4 regions of the Bacillus sp. P4_D3 genome follow, and region 4 is predicted to be linked to each of the others. Evidence: riboswitches for the same ligand, from Rfam matches in the RefSeq annotation. Region 4 holds a riboswitch; each other region holds the start of a gene.

Evidence for each region. Region 4 has a riboswitch for S-adenosylmethionine ahead of AC1DTM_RS07645 (methionine ABC transporter ATP-binding protein). Riboswitches for the same ligand answer to the same signal wherever they lie in the genome.
Region 1: it holds a riboswitch for S-adenosylmethionine, as region 4 does, so the genes downstream of both, AC1DTM_RS14150 (methionine biosynthesis PLP-dependent protein) here and AC1DTM_RS07645 (methionine ABC transporter ATP-binding protein) in region 4, are expected to answer to the same signal.
Region 2: it holds a riboswitch for S-adenosylmethionine, as region 4 does, so the genes downstream of both, metK (methionine adenosyltransferase) here and AC1DTM_RS07645 (methionine ABC transporter ATP-binding protein) in region 4, are expected to answer to the same signal.
Region 3: it holds a riboswitch for S-adenosylmethionine, as region 4 does, so the genes downstream of both, AC1DTM_RS04535 (ABC transporter permease) here and AC1DTM_RS07645 (methionine ABC transporter ATP-binding protein) in region 4, are expected to answer to the same signal.

What each region holds. Positions count from the first base shown of each region.
Region 1 covers NZ_JBFUIN010000123.1:2,703-8,044, reverse strand. The annotation lists gene metC (cystathionine beta-lyase) at 1-1,164, opposite strand; gene AC1DTM_RS14150 (methionine biosynthesis PLP-dependent protein) at 1,161-2,273, opposite strand; SAM riboswitch class I at 2,363-2,476, opposite strand; SAM riboswitch class I at 2,680-2,789, shown strand; gene AC1DTM_RS14145 (bifunctional homocysteine S-methyltransferase/methylenetetrahydrofolate reductase) at 2,861-4,693, shown strand; partial or broken gene metH (methionine synthase) at 4,693-5,342, shown strand, end outside.
Region 2 covers NZ_JBFUIN010000022.1:16,887-22,228, forward strand. The annotation lists gene AC1DTM_RS06235 (DMT family transporter) at 1-461, shown strand, start outside; gene AC1DTM_RS06240 (hypothetical protein) at 490-711, opposite strand; gene AC1DTM_RS06245 (ATP synthase subunit I) at 1,003-1,386, shown strand; gene AC1DTM_RS06250 (hypothetical protein) at 1,495-1,692, opposite strand; gene pckA (phosphoenolpyruvate carboxykinase (ATP)) at 1,989-3,575, opposite strand; SAM riboswitch class I at 3,804-3,925, shown strand; gene metK (methionine adenosyltransferase) at 4,095-5,294, shown strand.
Region 3 covers NZ_JBFUIN010000013.1:18,198-23,539, reverse strand. The annotation lists gene AC1DTM_RS04555 (multidrug effflux MFS transporter) at 1-508, shown strand, start outside; gene AC1DTM_RS04550 (hypothetical protein) at 541-987, opposite strand; gene AC1DTM_RS04545 (hypothetical protein) at 1,253-1,765, shown strand; gene AC1DTM_RS04540 (DUF3951 domain-containing protein) at 1,784-1,999, opposite strand; SAM riboswitch class I at 2,171-2,275, shown strand; gene AC1DTM_RS04535 (ABC transporter permease) at 2,413-3,330, shown strand; gene AC1DTM_RS04530 (ABC transporter permease) at 3,347-4,351, shown strand; gene AC1DTM_RS04525 (ABC transporter ATP-binding protein) at 4,308-5,318, shown strand; gene AC1DTM_RS04520 (ABC transporter ATP-binding protein) at 5,315-5,342, shown strand, end outside.
Region 4 covers NZ_JBFUIN010000032.1:18,852-24,193, forward strand. The annotation lists gene AC1DTM_RS07630 (HXXEE domain-containing protein) at 1-413, shown strand, start outside; gene AC1DTM_RS07635 (MetQ/NlpA family ABC transporter substrate-binding protein) at 581-1,435, opposite strand; gene AC1DTM_RS07640 (methionine ABC transporter permease) at 1,457-2,122, opposite strand; gene AC1DTM_RS07645 (methionine ABC transporter ATP-binding protein) at 2,112-3,131, opposite strand; SAM riboswitch class I at 3,255-3,360, opposite strand; gene AC1DTM_RS07650 (cysteine hydrolase family protein) at 3,602-4,147, shown strand; gene pruA (L-glutamate gamma-semialdehyde dehydrogenase) at 4,462-5,342, opposite strand, start outside.

The DNA of each region.
Region 1 (5,342 bases), on a different contig from region 4:
CTATGCATTTACAGGTTCTTCTACATAAGAAAGAGCATTTTCGAAATCGGATATTAAATCGTTAACATTTTCAAGACCAACCGATAAACGGAGTAATGAATTGGAAATACCTCTTTCATCACGTGCTTCCTGTGATAAGGCTGCATGGGACATTTTTGCTGGATATGAAAGAATAGATTCAACAGCTCCTAGACTAACCGCAAAAACAGGCAGTTTAACTTTTGATAAGAATTGGCGCAGTGCATCTTCGGATTGTAAGGTGAAAGATAAAACAGCCCCAGCCGATGTTGCTTGATTTTGTTGAATACTATAACCAAGATGTGATTGTAATCCAGGGTAATAGACATTTTGAACTTTAGAGTGCTCTTGTAAAAAATGTGCGATTTTGTTGGCACCTGCAGCTGAATGTTCGAGACGTACATGCAATGTTTTAATGCCGCGAAGCACGAGAGAACAATCTTGCGGTCCTAAAATAGCACCAAAAGCGTTTTGTAGAAAGCCGAGCTTTTGAGCAAGCTCTTCATCTTTTACGACAGCTAATCCGGCGGTGACATCACTATGACCAGCAATAAATTTTGTTGCACTATGAAGAACAACATCGGCGCCAAGATCAAGTGGCTTTTGAAATAGTGGTGTCAAAAATGTATTATCAACAAAAGTAAGAGCATCAATAGATTTTGCAAGATTAGAAACAGCACGAATATCTGTCACTTTTAAAAGTGGGTTAGAAGGTGTTTCTACATAAAAGAGCTTCGTATTTGGTTTAATGTTTTCTTTTACTTCTTCCACATTGGTCATATCAACAAATGTATGTGAAACACCATAACGGGAGAGAACTTCAGTAACAATTCGATAAGTGCCTCCATATACATCTTCTGAAATAAGAACATGGTCACCTTGTGAAAGAAGGAGAAATGCAGTAGAAATGGCTGCAATGCCTGATGCAAAGGCGAATCCTTTTGTCCCGCCTTCTAATAAAGCAATGATATCTTCAAGAGCTTCACGTGTTGGATTTCCAGATCTACTATAGTCATACTTTCCGAAAGCATCTACATCAAACTGATGAAATGTTGATGTGTTATAGATGGGAACGTTAACAGCTCCTGTATGTGAGTCATGCTTGTATTGATTATGCAGTAAAAGTGTATCTATGGAATAGCTCATATTTTTACACCTTCTTTTACAAGTTTAATTGCTTGCTTTAAGTCTTGAATTAAATCATTGCTATTTTCGATGCCGACTGAAAAACGGAGAAGACGATTACACACACCGCGTGCTGTTCGAATATCTTCTGGAATATCGGCATGAGTTTGCGTTGCTGGATAAGTCATTAAACTTTCGACGCCGCCAAGACTTTCAGCAAATGTAATTAAGGATAAAGATTGTAAGAAAGGATTAATCCAAGTTTCATCTTGAAGGCGAAATGAAATCATACCACCTCTTCCTGGATAAAATACATTTGTCACACCATCTTCATCATTTAAATAAGCAACAATTGCATGAGCGTTTTCTTCATGCTGTTTCATGCGGAGTGCTAAAGTTTTCATCCCTCGAATTAATAGCCATGAATCAAACGGGCTTAAGACAGCACCAGAGGCATTATGATAATGAGCAAGCTCCTCGCAAAGAGATTTCCCTTTCGCAACGACAAGTCCGCTTAGTACATCGTTATGTCCGCCTAAATATTTAGTTGCGCTATGAAGGACGATGTTTGCACCTTCTGTTAATGGTTGCTGTATATAAGGTGTATAGAACGTGTTATCTACAATAAGAAGTAGTCCGTGCCTTTTCGCTACACTTGCTACACTTACGATATCAGTTACTTGCATTAATGGATTAGTCGGTGTTTCTATGAAAATAGCCTTCGTTTGAGATGTGATTGCTTGCTCAATTTGTTTAATAGATTGTGTATCTACGTATCTACATCGAATATTCCACTTGTCTTCATGTTCGGAAAATAGACGATATGTTCCTCCGTATAAGTCTTCGGATACGATAAGCTCATCTCCGGAACGGAATAGTGAAAGGACAAGGAGAACAGCCGCCATTCCTGAACTACAGGCATACCCTTGCTCACCGCTTTCTAAGTCTGCAATTGCCTGTTCTAAAAGACCGCGAGTCGGATTTCCAGTTCTTGAATAGTCAAAGCCAGTAGATTTACCAATTCCTTCGTGACGATAAGCAGTTGAGAAATAAACAGGTGGATTAACAGTTCCTGTTGTAGCTTCGCTACGGTTCCCGATTTGTGCTAGTTTTGTTTCGATTGTTGACATGTGAAAATTCCCCCTTTTTAAAGTGAACGACTAAGTGAAAATAAAAAAAGCCTTCTAAGAAGAAGGCTTTCGGATTGAATAGAGTCTTCTTCTCATCTGTCAAATCTTTCACAATTTGCTGGAATTAGCACCTTATTAACGAATGAATGTTAATGGTTGCTGAGGCGTCATAGGGCCAGTCCCTCTACCTCTCTAGATAAGAATGTTCGTATGAAATTTTTATTATGTTTTTAACTTTACAACAAAAGATAATTGAATTGCAACTTTATTTTAAATAATTTTTATTTTTCCGCAAGTGTCATTGACTTTTATTTTAGTGCATGCTAAATTTATAAAAAATTAACAAACATTGTTAAAAGGGGAACGTATTTCCTTTTAGCTACATAAATAAAATAATAAAGACAAACTCTTATTGAGAGCGGTGGAGGGAAAGGCCCTGTGAAACCCGGCAACCTTCAAACTAAATGTTTGAAACGGTGCTAAAACCTGCAAAACGTGTGTTTTGCATAATAAGAGGAGGAACAATTATGTCCCCCTCTTCAAAGTGAAGAGGGGGTTTTTTATATTGATAGAAATGAGGGAGATTCGTGAAATTACTAGATTTATTATCAAAAGGAGTTGTAATAGGTGATGGTGCGGTTGGAACGTTATTACATTCGCATGGTTTACAAAGTAGTTTTGAAGAATTGAATTTGTCTGACCCGGACTTAATTATATCGATCCATAAACAATATGTAGCTGCTGGAGCGGATGTTATTCAAACGAATACGTATGGTGCGAATGAAGCGAAACTCCGCATGTATGGTCTAGAAAATCAAGTTGTCCAAATTAATAAAGCGGCAGTGAATATTGCGAAAGCATCAGTAACAGAGCGGAATGCAATTTTAGGGACAATTGGAGGTATGAAACATATTGGTGCTGTTACAACGACTGATATAGAGAGAGAATTTATGTTACTTGAGCAGGCAGGTGCTTTACTAGAAGAACAGGTTGATGGATTACTATTAGAAACTTTTTATGATGAATTTGAATTATTGCATGCCGTTAAAGTATTGCGTAAACAAACGAATATTCCGATTGTTGCTCAGTTAGCGTTACATGAGGCAGGTACGACTCAAAATGGGAATGATGTCAATGAAATATTAAAACAGCTTTTGGATTACGGTGCCAATGTTGTTGGATTGAACTGTCAACTAGGGCCACTTCATATGACGGAAGCTTTCAAAATGATATCGATTCCTCAAAATGGCTATTTATCAGCATATCCGAATGCAGGTCTCCCGAATTATGTGGAGGGGCGTTACGTATATGAGGGAAGTCCAGCGTATTTTGAAGAGATGACACCAAACTTTATTGAACAAGGTATTCGTTTATTAGGTGGTTGTTGTGGTACTACCCCGGAACATATTGAAGGAATGAAACGTGCTATTGCAAATGTTGCACCTGTAATAGCAAAGGAGACGATTCAAAGGCCTAAAGTGGTCCATACACATGAGAAGCGTTCGAGAGCTCATGTTACTCTCGCAGAAAAGGCAAAGAAACAAACGACAGTTGTAGTGGAATTAGATCCACCGAAAACGTTAGACACGCAGCGTTTTTTTGAAGGGGCAAGAGCACTGAAAAGGGCTGGAGCGGATGCTATTACTCTAGCAGATAATTCATTAGCATCTCCTCGCGTTTCGAATATGGCTATGGGTGCATTATTAACGAAGCATGATATTCCAGTATTGACGCATTTAACGTGTAGAGATCATAACGTCATTGGACTACAGTCTCACTTGCTTGGATTATCAGCATTAGGTATGGAGGAAGTGCTAGCTTTAACTGGTGATCCAGCGCGCGTTGGTGATTTTCCAGGTGCAACTTCTGTATATGATTTGTCATCTATAGAGCTAATTAAAATGATTAAAGAGATGAACGACGGTCGCTCTATTTTAGGGAAATCAATTGGTCCGGCAACAAGATTTTCTGTCGGAGGGGCATTCAATCCTCATGTAAGGCATTTAAAAGCAGCGGTAAAGCGAATGGAACGAAAAATTGATGCTGGAGCTGAATATTTCTTAACGCAGCCGATATATGATGTTGCTTTAATAGAAGAAGTATATGAAGCGACAAAGCATTTGGAACAACCTATCTTTATTGGAATTATGCCGTTAGTAAGTAAGCGGAATGCAGATTTTCTTCATTTTGAAGTACCGGGTATTACGCTCCCTGAAGAGGTAAGACAAAGAATGGATGGACATAAAACGAAAGAGGCTGCTATCGAGGAAGGAATTCGTATTTCACAAGAGTTGATTGATGCGGCAATGAAATATTTTAACGGTATTTATCTTATTACGCCGTTTTTAAAATATGAAATTACAGAACATCTCGTGAAATATGTGAGAGAAAAGCAAGAAGTGAAAGAGGGTATTAATTGATGAAACGAATAGAAGAGAGATTACAACATGAAATTTTAATATTAGATGGTGCAATGGGAACGATGATCCAGCAAGAAGACTTAACAGCGGAAGATTTTGGAGGAGAAGAATACGAAGGTTGTAATGAATATTTAGTAAAAACAAGACCAGATGTGATTTTAAATATTCATAAAGTCTACATTGAAGCTGGAGCAGATATTATTGAAACGAATACGTTTGGTGCAACAAATATTGTATTAAGTGATTATGCATTGTCTCATTTAGATGAAGAGTTAAACGAAAGGGCAGCGTTTTTGGCGAAGCAAGCAGTCAAAGGAAGTGGGAAAGAAGTATATGTTGCGGGAGCGATGGGACCAACGACGAAAGCCATTAGTGTTACAGGTGGTGTAACTTTTGAAGAGTTAATCGAAGCCTATACAAGGCAAGCGAGAGGACTATTAAGAGGAGAAGTTGATGTATTGCTCGTTGAGACGAGTCAAGATATGCGTAATGTGAAAGCTGCGTACCTTGGAATTCAAGCGGCGTTTGAAGAACTAAACAAAATAGTACCTATTATGATTTCTGGAACAATTGAACCGATGGGAACGACTTTAGCGGGTCAAACAATCGAAGCCTTTTATTTATCGGTAGAGCATATGAAGCCATTATC
Region 2 (5,342 bases), on a different contig from region 4:
ACGGAAATGGGATTGGACTTATTGCATCAATATGTTGGGGACTTTATCCCGTTTTAGCAGGACCGCTTATTAAAAAATACTCAGCATTACGTGTTACTGCATGGTCTACATTAGTTGGAGCGATTCCGCTCTTATTGTTAAGTGGTCCACATGTATTTGTCATGCCATTTCACATTACACACGGAATGACACTATTTGCTTTACTATATTCTATTTTCTTTGTAACAGTATTCGGTTTAGTGATGTGGTATGTTGGTGTTCAAAAAATTGGTGCGTCACATACGATGGTATATATGTATATAACACCGCTTGTAGCTGTTTTATTTGCAGCTGTATGGGCAAATGAATATGTATCGTTTCAACAAATAATCGGTGGAATTATCATTTTCTTCGGTCTATGGTTTGTGAAATCGGAGAAAATAGAAGCGCACTCTACCGTACAAGAACCTATATCAAAATAGGAAAGCAGATTACCTATGATCTGCTTTCCTATTTTTTTATTTTTGGTAAAAAGATGAGAAACAAGATAGCAGTAATAAGTGGAATTAAATTTAAAAATGGAATACGGAAGAGTGTAATAAGAATAATACCTGGAAGAAGAACACCGAGGACAGCATAGAAAATACTATGTCTTTTCGTGTACCAATACAAGGAAAGTCCAATAAGTGCAGGGACAATGAGGTGAATGAGAGCCATTAAAAAATAAACCATTAGACGCCCCCTTTATTTTTGTGCTTATTACATCATATCCGTATGTTCATAGATTGATATCACTTTTTTCATAAATGGACGAAAAATGTTTGGAAAAACGTCACATTTATGAGGGATTCTACATTATAAATCTTGTATAATATTATTTTCTAAAAGCATTTTAACAACATAAACATACAGTTTATGTTGTTTTTAATTTGAATGAAATAGATTTTAAGTAGCATGGACTCGAAAGAAATGAGTTATATAGCTTTGGTTGGATAGATAAAAACTATTGAAGGGGAGTACAACATGATTAGTATGTCATTAAGGTCGTTTAAAATTCAATCGTATTATCTACTAGGTATTCTGTTATTAGGCTGGATGTTAACACCGTTTTCAGCACATTTTCTAGGTGCAGGAATTGGACTTATTGTAAGCATGTATTGTGTTTGGATTTTAGGAAGGCGTATCGAAAAACTTGGAGATAGTATCGTAAAGAAGACAAAAGCGCCGACGCTTGGTATGTTTAACCGCTTTGCAGCTGCCATTTTGGGTGCTATTATTATGTACGAAATTGAGCATCATATGGTAATGTGGGCATTTGCAGTAGGGATTCTGGGTGGTTATTTCTTAATCGTTGTGAATTTAGGGTATTATAGTATGAAGGATGAAGAAGAATTAATAAAGGGCTAAAAGGGCTTCTTTTTTAGATGGAATAGAGGATCCGGCGGTGGATAGTACAACAGGAAGCGTAACTTTGTATAAAATATAGGTTTCCGCTTCCAATAAGTTAATATGAAATCACTTAGTAGTATGACTCTTAGGTTCTTTAAAAAAGTTGGATACAATACAACAAACTATTCCGATAATTAGAATAATGTATTTTATCGTTTCACTTGTATGCTCAAATAAATTAACGTTAAGCATCACAAGTCCCCAAAACATTTGAATCGCTCCATAACTGAATAAAATTTTTCCTGTACGAGAAAAATTTTTCATAGGCCTCACCCTTTCCTGTATATGTAAATTATATCATGGGAAACTACAAACGAATGATTATAAAATGAATTTTCTGTAAATTTATGGGTATTGGTATGCGATAGATGAAGAGATTAAAGTTTCACTTTATATAAGATATAGAAAGAAGCTTACGTTTTTAACGTAAGCTTCTTTTTTATGTAAGTGTGTGTAACCGTTAAGCCGCATTGGGTTTTGTCGGTGAGTACGCGGAACTTTACGGTTACACGACACTTATTCATATGAGTAAAAGGGTTATTCCAACAGAAAATTTGTAATTAAGCGATTGGACCGCCTAAGTTAATAATAGCTTCAGAAACGCTATCGAATTTTTTGAAGTTTTCTTTAAATTCGTTTGCAAGCTCAATTGCTTTCGCTTTGTAAGCATCTTTATCAGCCCAAGTTTGTTCAGGCATTAATACTTCGTCAGGTACACCTGGAACGTGACAAGGTACTTCAAGGCCAAAGATGTCGTGTTTTGCAGTTTCAGCTTTAGCAAGTTCACCGCTTAGTGCTGCTTGAATCATTGCACGAGTGTAACCTAAGTTCATACGTTTACCAACACCGTATTCGCCACCAGTCCAGCCAGTGTTTACTAAGAATACTTTTGCATTATGTTTCTCGATTTTTTCACCAAGCATTTCAGCATAACGGGATGCATCAAGCGGTAAGAATGGTGAACCGAAGCAAGTAGAGAATGTAGCTTGCGGAGATGTAACACCGCGCTCTGTTCCTGCTAGTTTACTAGTGTAACCGCTTAAGAAGTGGTACATAGCTTGCTCTTTTGATAACTTACTGATTGGAGGCAATACGCCAGATGCATCAGCAGTTAAGAAAATAATTGTATTTGGATGTCCTGCAACACTTGGCAGTACGATATTGTCAATCGCATGCATAGGGTATGCAGCACGTGTATTTTCTGTTAAAGTAGTATCGTTATAGTCGGCGATGCGTGTTTGACCGTCAATGACAACGTTTTCTAAAACGGAACCAAATTTGATTGCATCGAAGATTTGTGGCTCTTTCTCATGAGAAAGGTTTACACATTTTGCATAGCAACCGCCTTCAATATTGAATACACCGTTATCAGACCAACCGTGCTCATCGTCACCAATTAATTTACGGTTTGGATCAGCAGATAATGTTGTTTTGCCTGTTCCAGATAAACCGAAGAATAGTGCTACGTCGCCTTCTTCGCCTACGTTTGAAGAGCAGTGCATAGAAAGAATGTCTTGTTCAGGTAGTAAGAAGTTCATAATAGAGAAGATTGATTTTTTCATTTCTCCAGCGTATTCTGTACCACCGATTAGTACGATACGTTTTTCGAATGAAACCATAATGAATGCTTCAGAATTTGTACCGTCAATTGCTGGATCTGCTTTGAAGTTTGGTGCAGAAACAATTGTGAACTCTGATTCGTGAGTTGCTAATTCGTCTTCATTTGGACGAATAAATAATTGATGTACGAACAAATTATGCCATGCATATTCGTTAACAACTTGAATTGGTAGGCGATAGTTGCGATCAGCGCCAGCAAATCCTTTGAAGATGAATAACTCTTCTTTTTCTTTTAAGTATTCTAAAACTTTTATATATAATTTATTAAAATGTTCTTCAGAGATCGGTTGGTTCACGGCTCCCCAAGCAATTTTGTCAGCAACCGATGCTTCCTTCACAATAAATTTATCTTTAGGAGAACGTCCTGTGTATTTTCCTGTTGAAGCAGAAACGGCACCAGTAGAAGTTAATTTCCCTTCGTTTCGCATTAATACTTTTTCCACTAATTGCGGAACACTTAATTGAATCTGTGCATTGCTTCCGTTCAATAATTCATGTAAACCAATTTGGACATTCACAGTACTCATATTTATATACCATCCTTTTCATTTAATGAAATATTTCTCGTAATCCCCATCAAGAGTATAACACAATTATATAAATAATGTATACTATTTATTTATTTTTGTTTGTGTGAATGTATCATTTCCTTATTAATATTTCATTCTATGCGTATTGAGAAAAACTTTCAGGAAAATGTGAATATTAATTGACAAATGAATATCATTTCTTTAGTATAGGTTGGGACGGATACTCTCTTATCCCGAGCTGGCGGAGGGACAGGCCCGATGAAGCCCAGCAACCTCACTTGTAGTGGTAAATACAGGTGAATAGGTGCTAAAACCTGTGCGAGGCTAACGGTCTCGAACGATAAGAGCAAAGGGCAAAAAGCAGTATGCAAGTAGCAAATTAAACCTTTCCTCTATGTTAAGTAGGAAAGGTTTTTCTGTATGCTTGTGTGGGAGAATAAATGTATGTCGCAGTTTGTGGCAAATTAAGGATGAGTTCCGTACAATATATACAATTACTGTAGGGAGGTTTACCACATGACAAAAAAACGTCATCTGTTCACATCTGAGTCTGTAACTGAAGGACATCCAGATAAAATTTGTGACCAAATTTCTGATTCAATTTTAGATGCGATCTTAGCAAAGGACGCAAATGCACGTGTAGCTTGTGAAACAACTGTAACAACTGGTTTAGTATTGGTAGCGGGGGAAATTACGACTTCTACTTACGTAGATATTCCAAAAATCGTTCGTGAAACAATTCAAGGCATTGGTTACACACGCGCAAAATATGGATTCGATGCAGAAACTTGTGCAGTTTTAACATCTATCGATGAGCAATCTGCTGACATCGCTATGGGTGTTGACCAAGCGCTAGAAGCACGCGAAGGTCTAATGACTGACGCTGAGATTGAGGCAATTGGTGCAGGAGACCAAGGTTTAATGTTTGGCTTCGCATGTAATGAAACACAAGAATTAATGCCACTTCCAATCTCGCTTGCTCACAAATTAGCTCGTCGTTTAACTGAAGTACGTAAAGATGACACATTATCATACTTACGTCCGGATGGAAAAACGCAAGTTACAGTTGAGTATGATGAAAATGGTAAACCTGTACGTGTGGATACAATTGTAATTTCTACACAGCATCATCCAGATGTTACATGGGAAGAAATCGATCGCGATTTAAAAGAACATGTAATTAAAGCTGTAGTTCCAGCAGAATTAATGGATGGAGAAACGAAATTCTTCATTAACCCAACTGGCCGCTTCGTAATTGGTGGACCACAAGGTGATGCTGGTTTAACAGGACGTAAAATCATCGTTGATACTTACGGTGGATACGCTCGCCACGGTGGCGGTGCATTCTCTGGTAAAGATGCAACGAAAGTTGACCGTTCAGCAGCATATGCAGCTCGTTATGTTGCGAAAAACATCGTAGCAGCTGGTCTTGCTGACAAAGCAGAAGTACAACTTGCATACGCAATCGGCGTAGCGCAACCAGTATCAATTTCAGTTGATACATTTGGCACTGGTAAAGTATCTGAAGACGTACTAGTGGAACTAGTTCGTAACAACTTCGATCTTCGCCCAGCTGGTATTATTAAAATGCTAGACTTACGTCGCCCAATTTACAAACAAACAGCAGCTTACGGCCACTTCGGACGTACTGATGTAGATCTTACATGGGAACGTACAGACAAAGCAGCTACTTTAAAAGAGCAAGCTGGTCTATAATATATGAAAAAGAAGCTTTGCGCGTGTCGCAAAGCTTTTTTTATTTGG
Region 3 (5,342 bases), on a different contig from region 4:
GCAAAATATATACGGGGCATCACCACAACAGTTTAGTTTGTTCTTTGCAATTAACGGTATCGGTATTATTATTGCTAGCCAAGTTACTGGCCGCTTAGCAGGGAAAGTGAATGAGAAGACATTATTTGTTTCCGGTATTGTTATTGCGGCTGTTGGCGGTCTATCGTTACTACTTACAATCGTATTAGGAATAGGTCTAATCGGTGTTTTATGCTCGCTATTTCTCGTTGTATCAAGTGTTGGGGTTGTATCAACAACTGGCTTCTCGTTAGCGATGAGAAATCAAAAACAAGCAGCAGGAACAGCATCAGCTTTACTAGGTTTATTACAGTTCATTTCAGGAGCGCTTGTTGCACCGCTAGTAGGTATTGGCGGAAGTAATACAGCACTTCCTATGGGTGTTGTTATAGCTCTTTGTGAAATTGGTGCTGTGTTATGCTATTTATTCATGGCAAAAAGAAGTGAGCAGCAGTTTGAACTGCAACAAAAACAAAATTTAGAGGCTTAACAAAAAAGAGCTGATTCAAACATTTCTCTGAATCAGCTCTTTTTTTCATTTCTTTGAAATAACTCATACATATTATTCATGATCGCATCATATAAGAAAGCAAGTTTATCCCATACCCAGCGGTTACTGTCGACCTCTTTCTCCCCGCAGTCAATAATATCAGTATGATCTGTAATTCTATATGCCCTCTCAACGATAATAGGAGCAATCTTCGGTATGCGTGGAATTTCTTTTAAGACATCTGCAAAATTTCCAATGTAGACATGACCGATAATCTCGATTGTTAATGATTTATCCGATATATTTAGCACAGTATGAAATTGATTTGTATGTTGTTGTTTTAAATATTGGGCTAACTTAAATGGAGCATGTTGCTTTTTTAATACGCGGCGAAGGTTTTCTGTGTTTTCAATATGAAGTGATCTTTCACGAATAAGGACACGAATATCTTCTCCCATAAAAGGTATTGTATTGTACATAGGTGATTCTCCTTAAAAACTTAACTACGCTTGCGTTATGCATATGTAAGTCTAGCATGGTTTGTTCTCTATGTGTGCTTACAGTTTTGTAAGGTAGAGTGGTGAAGTTACTTGCATAAAGTGACGATAATGTGACAAAAATGTGTGTATATTTATTAAGAGATCATCTTAAGTGCAAAATTTAGGACGTTCTCGGTATAATAAAACAAGTGGAGATAAGAGAAACTGTAATTCGTAGTAGATGTAGATAAAAGGAGAATAAGAGATGAAGAAGGTTTTCGGTATTGCAATGCTTGGGGGTATGCTCCTTCTAGCGGGATGTAATGGAAATAAAGACACGAAAGATACGAAGGAACCGAAAGAAAAGGTAGAGCAATCTACTGAACAGACAGAAGATACGAAAGTGTATCGTGAGGTACATGAAAAGTATGATGCGAAGATGAACAAGGAAATTAATAAAGCGTTACAGTTATTTGAAGTGGCAAAAGAAAAGGGCGGTAAGGAAATAACTAATGCTAAATTTAAGGAAGACGTGCAAAATGTAACAACGGGCATGTTAGAAGATATAGATCATATGCGTAAAGAAATTCATGTACCGAAGTCGAAAGAACAAGAACATGAAATGTATGTTGGTTTCTTAAATGAATCAGAACAAGCGATGAAAAAATTACAGAAGTTAGCTAAAGAAGAAGATTCATCGTTGATTCGTGATATAGAAATTAATTTTTCAACAGCATCGACATACTATAAACGTTTTCAAACAGAAACGAAAAAATAACCTTGCGCATGCGCAAGGTTATTTTTTCTTCTTACCATCTCCGTCTTCATCCTCGCATACTAATACCTTCTGCTCTTCGTGAAATTCTGAAATTGTTTGTCCAGTAATATTATCGAAGGGTGTATAAAAAGAAGTGATACGTTTCTTTTTAATGAAGAGTTTATAGAAACCAATGATAACGAGTATGACAATTGTTAATGGCAATCCTATAGTAGCCAGAAGTAAGGGATCCATCTTATAACTCCTTTAAAGTAATTACCTTTATTATAAGTTAAAGTAGTGATTTTAAGAAATAATGCCATCAAAAACTGATTTTTCTAAATATATCCAATTAGATTGACTTTTCATTTTTTCAGAATTATAATTCAAAATATACAATTTGAACCAAATAATAATATAGCAATTTACTTATCCAGAGAGGTAGAGGGACTGGCCCTATGACACCTCAGCAGCGGGTTCTGTAATAGAACACCGTGCTAATTCCAGCAAGCAAGGCTTGAAAGATAAGTGATGGGCATAGTTTTATTAAGCCTTGATCTTATTTTTTAAGATCAAGGCTTTTTGTGTTTTAAGAAGTGGAAAAGGAGTAATAGGAACAAATATGTCAATAAAACAAAGTAAATTCATTTGTTTAGGGGGTTATCGAAGTGTATGTTATTAAAAAACTATCGGTTATGGTGTTTACGCTATGGGTCATTACGACAGTAACATTTTTAATTATGCATATTATTCCAGGGGATCCATTTTCGTCAGATGCGAAAATCTTTCCTGAAGAAGTGATACAAAACATGAGAGCTAAGTATCACCTGGATGAACCGTTATGGAATCAGTATGTTGCTTATTTGGATGGGGTAGTTCATTTTGATTTTGGTGAATCTGTTCAATCAACAGGTCAAGGTGTATCGGAAATTATAACAACTGGTTTTGGACCATCGGCAATTATTGGTTTACAAGCACTTGTTATTTCATTGTTAGTCGGAATTGCCGCAGGTACATTTGCCGCGCTATATCATGGGAAAGTGATTGATTATAGTGTGAGCTTGCTTGCGATTCTCGGTATTTCTATTCCTAGTTTTATTTTAGCGCCACTATTTATACAAGTGTTCGCCATCCAATTTGAATTACTACCAGTGGCGTCGTGGGGAACGTTTGAGCATACTGTATTACCTTCTTTCGCATTAGCGCTCGGGCCAATCGCAGTTATTACAAGATTTGTTCGCTCTAATATGATTGAAGTGTTGCAGAGTGATTATATTAAGCTAGCGAGAGCAAAAGGTATACCAATTAAGAAAATCATTATAAGACATGCTCTTCGAAATGCAATTGTTCCGGTACTTACATTTGTTGGCCCATTAATGGCTGGACTTTTAACAGGAACTTTCATTATTGAAAAAATCTTTTCAATTCCTGGTTTAGGAAAATATTTTGTAGATAGTATTTTTAACCGAGATTATCCGGTAATTATGGGAACAACCATTTTCTATAGTTCGCTATTAATTGTATGTATTTTTATTACAGATATCATTCATCGTATTGTTGATCCGCGTATTCGTTCTATTACGTAAGGAGGGGAATGTTTAAATGGGGGCTTATGAAATTAATGACCAGTTATTAACGAATGAAGAGAAAAAAGAATTAACGATAAATAAAGATCAGCAAACGATTAGCCGAAAAAAGGAAGTGTTTCGCAAGTTTATATCAAACCCTATAGCAGTTTTAGGGGCAGTGACGTTATTACTAATTATTGTTTTCTCGCTTATTGGCGAAAGTTTAACGTCATTTACTGCGAGTGAACAAGTAAAAGAAGCAACTAATTTACCGCCTAGTAGTGAGCATTGGTTCGGAACAGACGATTTAGGGAGAGATATTTGGGCGCGTACTTGGGCTGGTGGGAAAATTTCATTAACAGTTGGATTGGTAGCGGCAGCTCTTGATATAGGGCTTGGTGTACTTATCGGAGGTTTTAGTGGATATGTGAGAGGGCGTAATCGTCTTGGAACGTTAATTGATGAGTGGATTATAAGAGGGATTGAAGTGTTATACGGTATCCCATATTTATTAATTGTTATTTTACTATTAATCGTTATGAAACCAGGACTTTTTACAATTATAATCGCCCTTGCGTTAACGGGATGGATTGGCATGGCACGTCTCATTAGAGCACAAGTCTTGTCTTTAAAGCAAAGAGAATTTGTTGTCGCAGCAGAGCGATTAGGTACACCTCATATGAAAATTATATATGGGCATTTAATTCCAAACTTAACAGGGATTATTATCGTAAATTTATCATTTACAATTCCAGCAGCTATTTTCTCAGAATCATTTTTAAGTTTTATCGGACTTGGAGTACAATCACCAGCAGCGAGCTGGGGCACGATGACGAACGATGCACTCGGGACATTACTAAGCGGAGAATGGTGGCAACTTTTCTTCCCGGCAATCATGATTGCACTAATCATGTTCGCATTTAATGCGATTGGTGATGGTTTGCAAGATGCGATTGATCCGAAAATCGTAAAACGTAATCGAAAGGAGAAAAAACATGGCACAAATCTTATCTTTAGAAAACGTAACGTTGGCCGTTGAAAAAGAGAATAGTAAGCAAGCAATTGTGAAGCATGTTTCCTTTTCTATTAACGAAGGTGAAATAGTTGCACTTGTTGGAGAAAGTGGTTCAGGAAAAAGTGTTACAGCACAATCAATTATCGGCTTAAATCAAGAATCGATTCATATTGATGATGGAAATATATCTTTCCAATCAAAGGAATTAACGGATTTACAAGAATCAGAATGGAATCAAATTCGCGGGAAAGATATTTCCTTTATCTTTCAAGACCCGCTTTCATCTTTAAATCCGACGATGAAGGTGGGAAGACAAATTACAGAAGTAATTGTGCAGCATGAAAAGAAATCGAAAAAAGAGGCAAAAGAAATTGCAGTTAACTTACTAAATGATTTAGGGATACATGAAGCAGAGAAACGCTTTGAACAATATCCGTATCAGTTGAGCGGAGGTATGAGGCAGCGTATTTGTTTAGCAATTGCGTTTGCATGTCATCCGAAGCTCGTTATTGCAGATGAACCTACAACGGCGTTAGATGTAACAATTCAAAAACAAATTATGGGGTTATTAAAAGAGCGAAAAGAAAAACAAAATACGAGTATTTTATTAATTACTCACGATTTGGCACTTGTGCGTGAAATAGCTGACCGGGTGGTAGTTATGTACGGGGGCCGTGTTGTTGAAAAAGGAACGATAGGGGAAGTAATTGGCTCTCCTAAGCATCCTTACACGAAAAGCTTATTGCAAGCAATTCCAAATATGGATGATTCAGAAAAGGTACTTAGAGCAATTGAGGGAACAACACCTTCAATTGAAACGTTAAATAGTTTTGGGTGCCCGTTTGTGAATCGTTGTCCAGTAGCGATAAAAGAATGTATTCATCGTTTCCCAGAGAGAACAACATATTCTGAGGAGCATAGTTCACATTGCTGGCAGCATATTCTGGAGCATAATAAAGCGAAATCAAAAGAGAAGGTGAATGCTTCATGACGACAGATTTAATAGCTGTAAAAC
Region 4 (5,342 bases):
TTCATAACCTTGAAGAAGCTTTCCAGATGCCACAATATCTTGCTAATCAATTTTCAATTCATCTTATAACTAGCCAACAATTTTTCATTGCAATTTCCATATTAACAACCTTTGTCTTAATCATAGTCTTTCTATATCAATTAAGCATCATATCTTCTATTTACTGGATCATTTTTATACAGGGCTGTATCTTTTTTAACGCCGTTCAGCATATTATCTTGTATTTCATTTATCGTTCTTATAATCCAGGTGTAATATCAGCAGCTTCCATTGTTCTGTTTTCCATTTTCTTCTTTTCATCAGAAAAATGCTTAATCAATAAAAGGAATTTAGCAATTACACTCATTTTCAGTTTACTCTCTTACCCAATCATAATTTGGATTACCTTATTATTAGCTAACTGTTTTAAATAAAAAAAGACCAGGAAAACTCCTGGTCCATCACTCTACTTAACAAACATTGGATTCTATGTTATACAAAATTGGAAGGTACAGAATTAGGGTTTTGTTTGTTAAGTAGATTATATGTTGAACGAGCTAACAGCGGAGGGGTTCCTACTGTTAGTCGTTAAACCCAATAATTATTTTACGATTTTTGCAAGCTCATCTAGTGAAAGATCTACTGAAATGGAACCACCATTTGTTTCTTTCTTAACTGCATCTGTTACTTCTTTTGAATGGTATAATTCAATTACTTTTTTCAGTGTTGGATCATCTTTGTCTTTCGTACGAGCTGCGAAAATATTAATATAGGCCTTTGCATTTTCATTCTTTGGATCTTCTAAGAAAATAGGATCCTTTGCTGGATCTAATCCGGCTTGACCAGCAACACCGTTATTAATAACTGAAGCCGCTACATCTTTTAACACACGAGGTGTTTGCTGTGCGATAACCGGTGTAATCTTTAGCTTCTTCGGATTTTCAGCAATGCCGCTTGGATCTCCAAATAGACCGAAATCTTTCTTAAGCTTTAATAATCCAGCTGCATCAAGAAGTTTTAATGCACGCGCTTGGTTCGTTGGATCATTTGGAATAGCAATTTCTGAACCATCTGGGATTTCATTTGCTTTCTTATATTTTTCAGAGTATAAGCCCATCGGTGCAATTTGCGTTGTACCAACAGCTGTAATATCTAACTTATGCTCCTTTTTAAATTGCTCTAAGAAAGCAATGTGCTGGAATGAGTTTAGTTCAATATCTCCATCAGCTAACGCTTTGTTGGGCGTTGTGTAATCAGAGAACTCAACCAGTTTAATTTTGATCCCTTCTTTTTCAGCTTTTTTCTTTAAGATTTCCCAAGCGTCTCCATCTGTTCCAGTTACACCTACGCGAACTACTTTCTCTTTCGCTCCTGCACCTGTGTCTCCACCTGAGCAGCCGCTTAAGGCTGTAATTCCTACAATCGCTGATAATGCAAATGCTAAAATTTTCTTCATTTTCTTTTCCCCTCTTCCTTTTTATGATCTGCGTAAAAAGACTTTCGCAAAGTAGTTTCCTAAATTTTGAGCTACCTGTACAAGAATAATAAGTAAAACGACCGTTACGAACATAACTGACGTATCAAAGCGTTGATAACCATATGTCATTGCTAAGTCACCAAGACCGCCACCACCGACAAGCCCAGCAACTGCAGAAAATTCAATTAAACCAACTGTCATAAACGTGACACCTAAGATTAATGGTGCTAAAGCTTCTGGCACTAGGATTTCAAAAACAATTCTAAGTGGTGAAGCGCCCATTGCTTGTGCTGCTTCAATTACCCCTTTCGGAACAGAAACAAGATTTGTTTCAACCATTCTAGCAATACCAATTGATGCAACTAACGTCATTGGGAAGATTGCTGCTGCCGTTCCAATCGTCGTTCCGATAACACTTCTTGTTATCGGACTTAGAGCTACTAAAAAGATAATGAATGGAACCGGACGAATTGTATTAATTACGATATTAAGAATAGAAAAGACCCATTTATTTTCTAAAAAGTTTCCTTTCCTCGTTACGTATAAAAGTAAACCTAGAGGTATACCGAGAATTGTAGCGAATATAAGGGTTACAATTACCATTAAGAGGGTATCCCCTGTCGCATCTAATATGCGAGGCCAAAATATACTCCAATCAACTCGCATGAGCTCCTACCTCCTTCAGCTGCACTTGCAGTCTTAGATGTTGTAATGCTTTTTGAATTTCCTTCTGTTCACCTTGTAGCTCTACAAGAAGATTTCCAAATAGCACATTTTGGAGTTCAATAATATTTCCGTAAAGAACATTTACATCGACGTTATAGTTTTTCGCAATATATGATAGTACAGGCTGCCCTGTTTCTTCCCCAGTAAAAGTCAGGCGATAAATCTGACCTCCGTTTTGAATTTTCGCTAGAACACTTTCTGGTAAGTGATCATTAATAACAGAGCGTACAAAATTTTGAGTTGTCTTTGTTTTTGGTTGTGTGAAAACATCAAACAGTTTTCCTTCTTCAATTACTTTTCCTTTTTCCATAACAGCTACACGGTGACAAATTTCTTTCACAACGTGCATTTCATGTGTAATAAGTAGAATCGTTAAATTGTACTCTCTATTTACTTTCTTTAATAAATTTAAAATTTCTGTTGTTGTTTCCGGATCTAAAGCTGATGTTGCCTCATCACATATGAGAATATCCGGTGATGTCGCAAGTGCTCTTGCAATCCCAACGCGCTGCTTTTGTCCACCTGATAACTGTTCTGGATAATAGTTCGCTTTATCTTCTAAACCAACAAACTTTAGTAGTTCATTCACTCTTTCTTTTATCTCATTCTTCGGCAATTTCGCTAACCTTAATGGATAAGCAATGTTCCCAAACACTGTTCTTGAATTAAATAGATTAAAGCTTTGAAAAATCATCCCAATTCTTTGTCTTAGTTTCCGTAACTCTTTCGCCGATAATGATGTAATTTCTTTATCATCTATTGAAATTGTTCCTGCAGTTGGTCTTTCTAACATATTTACTAAGCGTAATAACGTACTCTTTCCAGCACCACTAAATCCGATAATGCCAAAAATTTCGCCCTTTTCAACTGACAGCGTTACATCCTCAACCGCATGAACAGATTGTCCACCTGATTCATATACTTTACTTACATTATTAAAAGAAATCATTTTCTTCCCTCCTATATGCTGTAAAACTTGAAGTAGAGCTTTCGAGGTAAAATAAAAAGTGCTCTCCTTCTTATCACTTGTAAAAGATAAGAAGGAGAGCACTTTTATGTACTCGTTCACATCTTCTCATCTTCCAAGCCTACTTTAAGCTTGCTGGAATTAGCACGGTATTAAAAAACCCGTTGCTGAGGTATCGTAGGGCCAGTCCCTCCACCTCTCTGGATAAGAGTGTATCGATTTAATTGTCATTTAATTAATTCTCATTATAGAACTCAGAATAATAAGAGTCAATACATTTTTCAGAAAAAAATCAATTATTCCTCTATTAAAATTTTCAAATAAAAAATCACAATACAATAGTAATTTTTATAGTTATGTAAAATCCTCCTCACTCATACTTTTAAAGAGGAGAATCTTCTCTACTAATTGAATAACAGTATTTCAATATGAATTCGGAGGAAGATAAATATATGAAAACAGCTCTTTTGCTCGTCGATATTCAAAATGATTATTTTCCAAATGGCAAGATGGAATTACGTAATCCAGTAGAAGCAAGTGAATATGCTGATCAGCTACTACAACATTTTAGAATTAGAAACGAACCTATTTTTCATATCCAACATGTAGCTATAAAAGATAGCGCTACTTTTTTCCTACCCAATACAGAAGGTGTCCATATTCACGAAAATGTCCGTCCACTTAGAGAGGAATCCGTTATCCTTAAACATTATCCAAATAGCTTCCGAGAAACTGATCTTCTAGAACGATTACAACGTTCAGGAATTGAGCACGTCGTAATCTGCGGGATGATGACCCATATGTGTATTGATTCTACGGTAAGGGCTGCTTTTGATTTTGGCCTTCACTGTACCGTAATACACGATGCTTGTGCTACAAAAGATCTTTCATTTAAGAATGCTACTATACCAGCTGTTTATATTCATAATACAATTTTGGCGAGTTTAAATGGAGTATACGCTAATATAATGAGTACAGAAGAGTTTTTAGCGACCTAAAAAAAAACACTCCTTTCAGTGAGCAAAACCGAAAGGAGTGTTCTCTTGTCAAACCATAGATTTTCTTTCAAATTGTATTATACAGGAAATCCTCAAAATGAATACTAAAAAATATGACTAATAAATCAATTTTTCTCGTTGTTTTGTTTCTATTTTCATGTTTATCCCGATATTAATAGGGTTTAGCTAGTTCCAAAGAATAAATAGTAATATTTAGTAATTATTTCTCGATTCAAATTAACTAGCTTCTATTATAAAGATTTTCTCAAAAAGAAGAGATCTTCACAGTATGTGAAGATCTCTTCTACTATTTCTTATAAAGTTTCAGAAGTAGTTTTTGCTTGCATGTGAAGTGCTAAGTAGTCAGGGCCACCAGCTTTAGAGTCTGTACCAGACATGTTAAAGCCACCGAATGGTTGGTAACCTACGATTGCACCAGTACATCCACGGTTGAAGTATAAGTTACCAACGTGGAAGTCTTCGCGTGCTTTTTCAATATGGTCACGGTTGTTAGTAACAACTGCTCCTGTTAAACCGTATTCTGTATTGTTTGCAATTGCAAGTGCATGATCAAAGTCTTTTGCTTTACAGAATGCTACTACTGGTCCGAAGATTTCTTCTTTCATTAAACGAGCATCTTCTGCAACGTCAGCAACGATTGTTGGTTGGATGAACCAGCCTTTAGAATCGTCTCCTTCGCCACCTGATACGATTTTACCTTCTTCTTTACCAATTGCAACATAGCTCATTACTTTATCGAATGCAGCTTGGTCATTAACAGGTCCCATGTTGATATCTTTTGCATCTGGGTTACCTACTGTTAATTCTTTTGTTAATTCAACAGCACGATTTAATACATGATCGTATACATCTTCATGGATTACTGCACGAGAACATGCAGAACATTTTTGTCCTGAGAATCCGAATGCTGATGCAACGATAGATTTAGCTGCTAATTCAAGATCTGCCTCTTTATCAACAACGATTGTATCTTTACCGCCCATTTCAGCGATAACACGTTTTAACCAAATTTGTCCTGGATTTACTTTTGCTGCACGTTCGTAAATACGAATACCTACATCGCGAGATCCAGTGAAGCTAACGAAACGTGTACGAGGGTGATCTACTAAGTAGTCACCAACTTCAGAACCATTACCTGGAACGAAGTTTACTACGCCAGCTGGTAAACCAGCTT